2 regions of the Paracidovorax sp. genome follow, and region 2 is predicted to be linked to the other one. Evidence: riboswitches for the same ligand, from Rfam matches in the RefSeq annotation. Region 2 holds a riboswitch; the other holds the start of a gene.
The links. Region 2 has a riboswitch for S-adenosylhomocysteine ahead of ahcY (adenosylhomocysteinase). Riboswitches for the same ligand answer to the same signal wherever they lie in the genome.
Positions count from the first base shown of each region.

Region 1 (3,405 bases), on a different contig from region 2:
GCGCGATCTTGACGGCGGTGTGCACGCGGCTGGTGGTGGCGCCGCCGATCAGCAGCGGGATCTTCTTGATGCGGAAGTGGTCGTCCTTCTGCATCTCGCCGGCCACGTACTGCATCTCTTCCAGGCTGGGGGTGATGAGGCCCGACAGGCCCACGATGTCCGCGCCCTCCACCTTGGCGCGGGCCAGGATCTCGTGGCAGGGCACCATCACGCCCATGTTCACCACCTCGAAGTTGTTGCACTGCAGAACGACGGTGACGATGTTCTTGCCGATGTCGTGCACGTCGCCCTTGACGGTGGCGATGACGATCTTGCCCTTGCTGCGCACGTCGCGGCCGGCGAGCTCGTCCTGGCGCTTTTCTTCCTCGATGTAGGGAATGAGGTGGGCCACGGCGGACTTCATCACGCGCGCGCTCTTGACCACCTGGGGCAGGAACATCTTGCCGGCGCCGAAGAGGTCGCCCACGATGTTCATGCCGTCCATCAGCGGACCTTCGATCACGTGCAGCGGGCGGCCGCCCTTGGCGAGGATCTCGCGGTAGGCCTCTTCGGTGTCTTCGGTGATGAAGTCGGTGATGCCATGCACCAGCGCGTGCGCCAGGCGCTCGCCCACCGTCTTGGGGTGCTCGGGCGTGCCGCGCCATTCGAGCTTCTTGCTTTCGTCCTTGGCGCCGCTCTTGGCGGTCTCGGCGATCTCGACCAGGCGCTCGCCCGCGTCGGGGCGGCGGTTGAGCACCACGTCTTCCACGCGCTCGCGCAGCACGGGTTCGAGGTCGTCATAGACGCCCACCATGCCGGCGTTGACGATGCCCATGTCCATGCCGGCCTTGATGGCGTGGTAGAGGAACACGGTGTGGATGGCTTCGCGCACCGGGTCGTTGCCGCGGAAGCTGAAGGAGACGTTCGACACGCCGCCCGAGACCTTGGCGCCCGGCAGGTGCTGCTTGATCCAGCGCACGGCCTCGATGAAATCGACGGCGTAGTTGTTGTGCTCCTCGATGCCAGTGGCCACCGCGAAGATGTTGGGGTCGAAGATGATGTCTTCGGGCGGGAAACCCACCTCATCGACCAGCACGCGGTAGGCGCGTTCGCAGATCTCGATCTTGCGCGCGAAGGTGTCGGCCTGGCCCTGCTCGTCGAAGGCCATCACCACGGCGGCGGCGCCGTAGCGCTTGACGAGGCGCGCCTCGTGCTTGAACTTCTCCACACCCTCCTTCATGGAGATGGAGTTGACGATGCCCTTGCCCTGGATGCAGCGCAGCCCGGCCTCGATCACCTCCCACTTGGAGGAGTCCACCATGATCGGCACGCGGGCGATGTCGGGCTCGGAGGCGATCAGCTGCAGGAAGCGCACCATGGCCGCCTTGCTGTCGAGCATGGCCTCGTCCATGTTGATGTCGATGACCTGGGCGCCGTTCTCCACCTGCTGGCGCGCCACGGCCAGGGCCTCTTCGTACTGGCCGTTGAGGATCATGCGCGCGAAGGCCTTGGAGCCCGTCACGTTGGTGCGCTCACCGATGTTGACGAACAGCGTGCCCTCGCCGATGGACACCGGCTCCAGGCCGGACAGCTTCATGGGAGGGAGGGAAACAGCGGACATCAGGCTCACCTGTGCAATCGGTTGGGGGATGGAACAACAGGTGAGCGTCGTTGGAAGGCGCAAAGCTGCGGGGCAACGGCCGGCCCGAGCCTGACGCTGCCGGCTCCTGGCTTGAAAAGCAAGGGCCGGCGCGCGCTGCAACGCTCCTCGGGGGGCGGGCAATTTTAGGGCAACGCCGAACAAATGCCTCGCGTGTGGGGCATCGCGGAGACCCGCCGTGCCGTCCCCGTCAAGGAGCCGGTGGCCTGCCGCCATGCGCGCCCCGCCATGCGCGCGCTACCCGGCTCACCGCACAGGCAGGAACTGCAGGAAGGTCCCGCCCAGCAGGTTCTGCACATAGCTGATGGCGGCGCGCCGGTACTTCTCGGCCACCACGGCGGCCAGCAGGTCCAGCCGGGCGATGATCTTGCCGTATTCGCGCTCGAAGCTCAGGTTGCGCACGCCGGGCGCGATCTCGTCGGCCAGCAGCAGCGGCTGGCCGGTGGCCGCATCGCGCCGCTGGGCGATGAGCCACACGGCGATCTCCACGTTGCGCGCCGCGTTGTAGAGGTGCTGCGCGTCCAGGCTGTCGATCAGGAAGAACTCGGTCTTGCCGCCGTGCGCGGTGATGATCATGTCGGCCGTGGCGTAGGTGACGGCCGCCACCCGGTCGCCCGTGAATTCGGGGCTGAGCGCCAGCGCCAGCGCGGCGATGTCGCGCCGGCCCTGCAGCGGCGCCCAGGGCTGGCGCTGCTCCACGGCCTCGCGCACGCGCTGGCCGGCCTGGATGCGGCCCGGCAGCTGGCCCGGCGCCAGGGCGCCCTTGCGCCACTCGGCCGGGTTGCGGCGGTAGAGCTTGTCCATCAGCAGGTAGAGGCCGTCCAGGTTGTCGCGCATGGCCAGCGTCGCCATGCGGTTCACGTCGGACTGTGCCAGCTCGGTGGACTGCAGGCTTGCCGCCTGCACCTCGCCCCGGTCGGTATGCGCGGACGTACCGCAGCCGGCCATCAGCAGCGCCGCACCGGCCAGCGCGCCGCCCTGCACCAGCAGGCGGCGGCGGGCAAGCGGGGTGGAGGTGGCCGGCGTGCGCATGATCACGGGCCGATTATGGGCAGGTGGCCTACCAGGTCCGGCCCACGCTCAAGCGCCCGCGGCTTGGAACTGACCGGCTACGCGGCACACGCCTTCGGTGGCGGCAAGGCCGATGGGCGGCTGAAGGAAGCGCTGTGCGGCGTGGCTGTGGGCAGGACTGTCTGGGCGCGGCGCCGTTCAGGCCGTGGCCGCAGCGGCTTCGGCCCGGGGCGCGGCATGCGCCCGCACGATGTCTGCCGTCACCCGCAGGAAGGCATCCACGTCCTCGGCCGTGTGGCAGTGCAGCGGCGACACGCGCACCGCGCCCGTAAGCCCGAACGATTCGAGCATGCGCCGCGAATACAGGCTCGCCACGCTGCGCTCATAGACCGTCACGCCGCGCAGGCCGTATTCATGCACGGCCTGGGTGCAGTCCACGCCGTCGATGCCGATGGCGATGATCAGGTCGCGCAGCGTGAGGTCCGGGTGGTCCAGGAACACCTGCACGCCGGCCATGCGGCGCAGGCCGCAGCGGGCGCCGTCATCGCCATGGCCATCGCCGTCCAGCAGCCGCGCCAGCAGGGCGCGCTCGTGCAGCATGATGCGTTCGATGCCGGCCGCGAACAGCGCGCGGCGCGAGGGCTCGTCGGTGCCGGAAGCCGCCTCCACCGCAGCGGCCAGCTCCGGCAGTTCCCGCAGCGCCTGCCGGCCCAGCCAGCAGACGTAGTCGGCGATCTCGGTCACCACGGCGAACT
Region 1 is NZ_JBXYZY010000002.1:7,673-11,077, forward strand. Features, by position in the region: gene metH (methionine synthase) at 1-1,576, opposite strand, end outside; S-adenosyl-L-homocysteine riboswitch at 1,636-1,755, opposite strand; gene AC3A84_RS02840 (hypothetical protein) at 1,886-2,671, opposite strand; gene AC3A84_RS02845 (aminotransferase class V-fold PLP-dependent enzyme) at 2,849-3,405, opposite strand, start outside.
Region 1: another riboswitch for S-adenosylhomocysteine. It lies ahead of metH (methionine synthase); the one in region 2 lies ahead of ahcY (adenosylhomocysteinase).

Region 2 (3,405 bases):
TTGCGGCCCTTCACGGCGCCCGCGATCTGGATCGCGCCCGAGAACAGCAGCAGCTTTTCCGTCAGCGTGGTCTTGCCCGCGTCGGGGTGGGAGATGATGGCGAAGGTGCGGCGGCGCCGGGTTTCGGGGGCGTAGGACAAGGGTGTGCTCGGGAGGTGCTTCGAAAGCACCCCGAGGCGCGGGCGTGCGGGCCGGCGCCCTGGGGGCGGAACCCGCGATTTTAGCGGGCCGGGGTTCGCAGCGCTGCGCCTATCGGGTTCGCCCGCGCCGCCCGAGCGATGCATTAGACAGCCGCGTTGCCCGGCACGGACAATCACGGCACCACACACATCGGGGGGATGGGAGACGCGATGGCAACGACCACAACGGCCGCCGATGCGGCCCTGCCGGACGGGGTGCTCGTCGGCACGCCGGCCTACCGGCGCATCAGCTTGGCGCTGTTCCTGGCAGGTTTCGCCACCTTTTCGCTGCTCTACAGCGTGCAGCCGCTGCTGCCGGAATTCGCCCGGCATTTCGGCGTCGGGGCCGGGCAGAGCGCCCTGGCGCTGTCGCTCACCACGGGGCTGCTGGCCGTGTCCATCCTGTTCGCCGGCGCGCTGTCGCAGTCCGTCGGGCGGCGATGGCTCATGTTCGCCTCGATGGCGTTGGCCGCGGCCTGCAATCTTGCGGCGGCGCTGGCGCCGCAGTGGCCTCTGCTGCTGTTGGCCCGGGCTGTCGAAGGCGTGGTGCTGGGCGGTGTGCCTGCGGTGGCCATGGCCTATCTGGCAGAGGAGATCGATGCGCGCGGCCTGGGCTTCGCGATGGGCCTGTACGTCGGGGGCACGGCCTTCGGTGGCATGTCGGGGCGTGTGATCATGGGGCTGCTGACCGATGCCTACGGCTGGCGCACGGCCCTGGCAGCCATCAGCGTGCTCGGGCTGGTGGTGGCCGTGGGCTTCATGCTGCTGCTGCCGCCGTCCCGCCGTTTCGTGCGCACGGAGGGGTTGGGCGCGGCCCGGCATGTGCGCATCTGGCGAGACCATCTGCGCGATCCGTCGCTGCCGCTGCTGTTCGCGGCTGGCTGCCTGCTGGTCGGCGCGCTGGTGGCGGTGTTCAACACCATCGGCTTTCGGCTGTCGGGCCCCGGCTTCGGGCTGGGGCAGAGCGAGATCGGCCTGGTCTTCACCGCCTACCTGCTGGGCATGGGGGTGTCGCCGGTGGCGGGCGGGCTGGCAGACCGCCTGGGCCGTGGCCCGGTGCTGTTGACGGGTGTGCTCATGATGGCGGCGGGCGTGGCGATGACGCTGTCCAACCACCTGGTATGGGTGATCGCCGGCATCTGCGTGCTCACGCTGGGGTTCTTCGGCTCGCATGCGGTCTGCAGCGGCTGGGTGGGGGTGGTGGCCCGGCATTCCAAGGGGCATGCTTCGTCGCTGTACCTGCTCATCTATTACCTGGGCGCGAGTGTGCTGGGTGTGGCTGCCGGCGGAGTCTGGGAGTTCGGGCAGTGGCTGGCCGTGGCGGCCTTCTGTCTGGTCTTGCTGGCCGGGGCGCTGGGGCTGGCTCTGCGCCTGCATGCCACGGCCCGGGCGGCTGGCGCGGCCACCTGACTCGACCTGACTCAGGCCACCGACGCGGTGGCATCCCGCCGCGGCCATGCAGGACGCAGGGTTTTTGTACAATCGCGGCCATTCCGAGGAGCGTTGCAGCGCCCCCAGCACAGCGGGGCGTGAGGCTCGGATCAGACAAGCAACGACGCTCACCCACGCTATTTCCGGTGCGGTGAGTGCCTTTCCCAAAGAGCGTGGTTTTTCACAAACGTCCTTTGTTGGAGAAACCCATGAGCGCAGTTCTCAAGACCCCGGCCGACCTGGCCATTGCCGATATTTCCCTGGCCGACTGGGGCCGCAAGGAAATCAAGATCGCCGAAACCGAGATGCCCGGCCTGATGGCCATCCGTGAGGAATTCGCGGCGGCTCAGCCCCTGAAGGGCGCGCGCATCACCGGCTCGCTGCACATGACCATCCAGACGGCCGTGCTGATCGAGACGCTCAAAGCCCTGGGTGCCGACGTGCGCTGGGCCTCGTGCAACATCTTCTCGACGCAGGACCACGCCGCCGCCGCCATCGCCGCAGGCGGCACGCCCGTGTTCGCCATCAAGGGCGAATCGCTGGAAGACTACTGGGACTACACCCACCGCATCTTCGACTTCGGCCCCAAGGGCTCGGCCGGCGAAGGCCCCAACATGATCCTGGACGACGGCGGCGACGCGACGCTGCTGATGCACCTGGGCCAGCGCGCCGAGAAGGACCTGTCTGTGGTGGCCAACCCCACCAGCGAGGAAGAGCGCATCCTCTTTGCCGCCATCAAGGCCAAGATCGCCCAGGACCCGACCTGGTACACCCGCAAGTCGGCCGAGATCATCGGCGTGACGGAAGAGACCACCACCGGCGTGCACCGCCTGAACGAGATGTCCGCCAAGGGCACGCTGCTGTTCCGCGCGATCAACGTGAACGACTCGGTGACCAAATCGAAGTTCGACAACCTCTACGGCTGCCGTGAATCGCTGGTGGACGGCATCAAGCGCGCCACCGACGTGATGATCGCCGGCAAGGTCGCCGTGGTGGCCGGCTACGGCGACGTGGGCAAAGGCTGCGCACAGGCCCTGGCCGCCCTGCGCGCCCAGGTGTGGGTCACCGAGATCGACCCCATCAACGCCCTGCAGGCCGCCATGGAAGGCTTCAAGGTCGTGACCATGGAATACGCCGCCGACAAGGCCGACATCTTCGTGACCACCACCGGCAACAAGGACGTGATCCGCCACGAGCACATGGTCGCCATGAAGAACGAGGCCATCGTCTGCAACATCGGCCACTTCGACAACGAGATCGACGTCGCCTCGATCGAGAAGTACCAGTGGGAAGAAGTGAAGCCCCAGGTGGACCACGTGATCTTCCCGGACGGCAAGCGCATCACCCTGCTGGCCAAGGGCCGCCTGGTCAACCTGGGCTGCGCCACGGGCCACCCGAGCTTCGTGATGTCCAGCTCCTTCGCCAACCAGACCATCGCGCAGATCGAACTGTTCACCAAGCCCGACGCCTACCAGGCCGGCAAGGTGTACGTGCTGCCCAAGGTGCTGGACGAGAAGGTCGCGCGCCTGCATCTGAAGAAGGTCGGCGCCCAGCTCACCGAGCTGACCGACACCCAGGCCGCCTACATCGGCGTGAAGAAGGAAGGGCCCTACAAGCCCGACACCTACCGCTACTGATCCCCGGATCGCATGCGGCACGGCGCCGCGCCCGCCCTGTGAGGGGCGTGGTGCTGTGCTATTGAATTCATAGCTTCAGGCGCTTGAGGAATGGGCGCCTGAAGCATTTCTGAGTCTTGAAAAAGGAGGGGTGCATGCGTGCAGACGTGTACCTGGTG
Region 2 is NZ_JBXYZY010000049.1:208,258-211,662, forward strand. Features, by position in the region: gene AC3A84_RS19505 (peptide chain release factor 3) at 1-140, opposite strand, end outside; gene AC3A84_RS19510 (MFS transporter) at 351-1,589, shown strand; S-adenosyl-L-homocysteine riboswitch at 1,669-1,747, shown strand; gene ahcY (adenosylhomocysteinase) at 1,820-3,247, shown strand; gene AC3A84_RS19520 (TlyA family RNA methyltransferase) at 3,382-3,405, shown strand, end outside.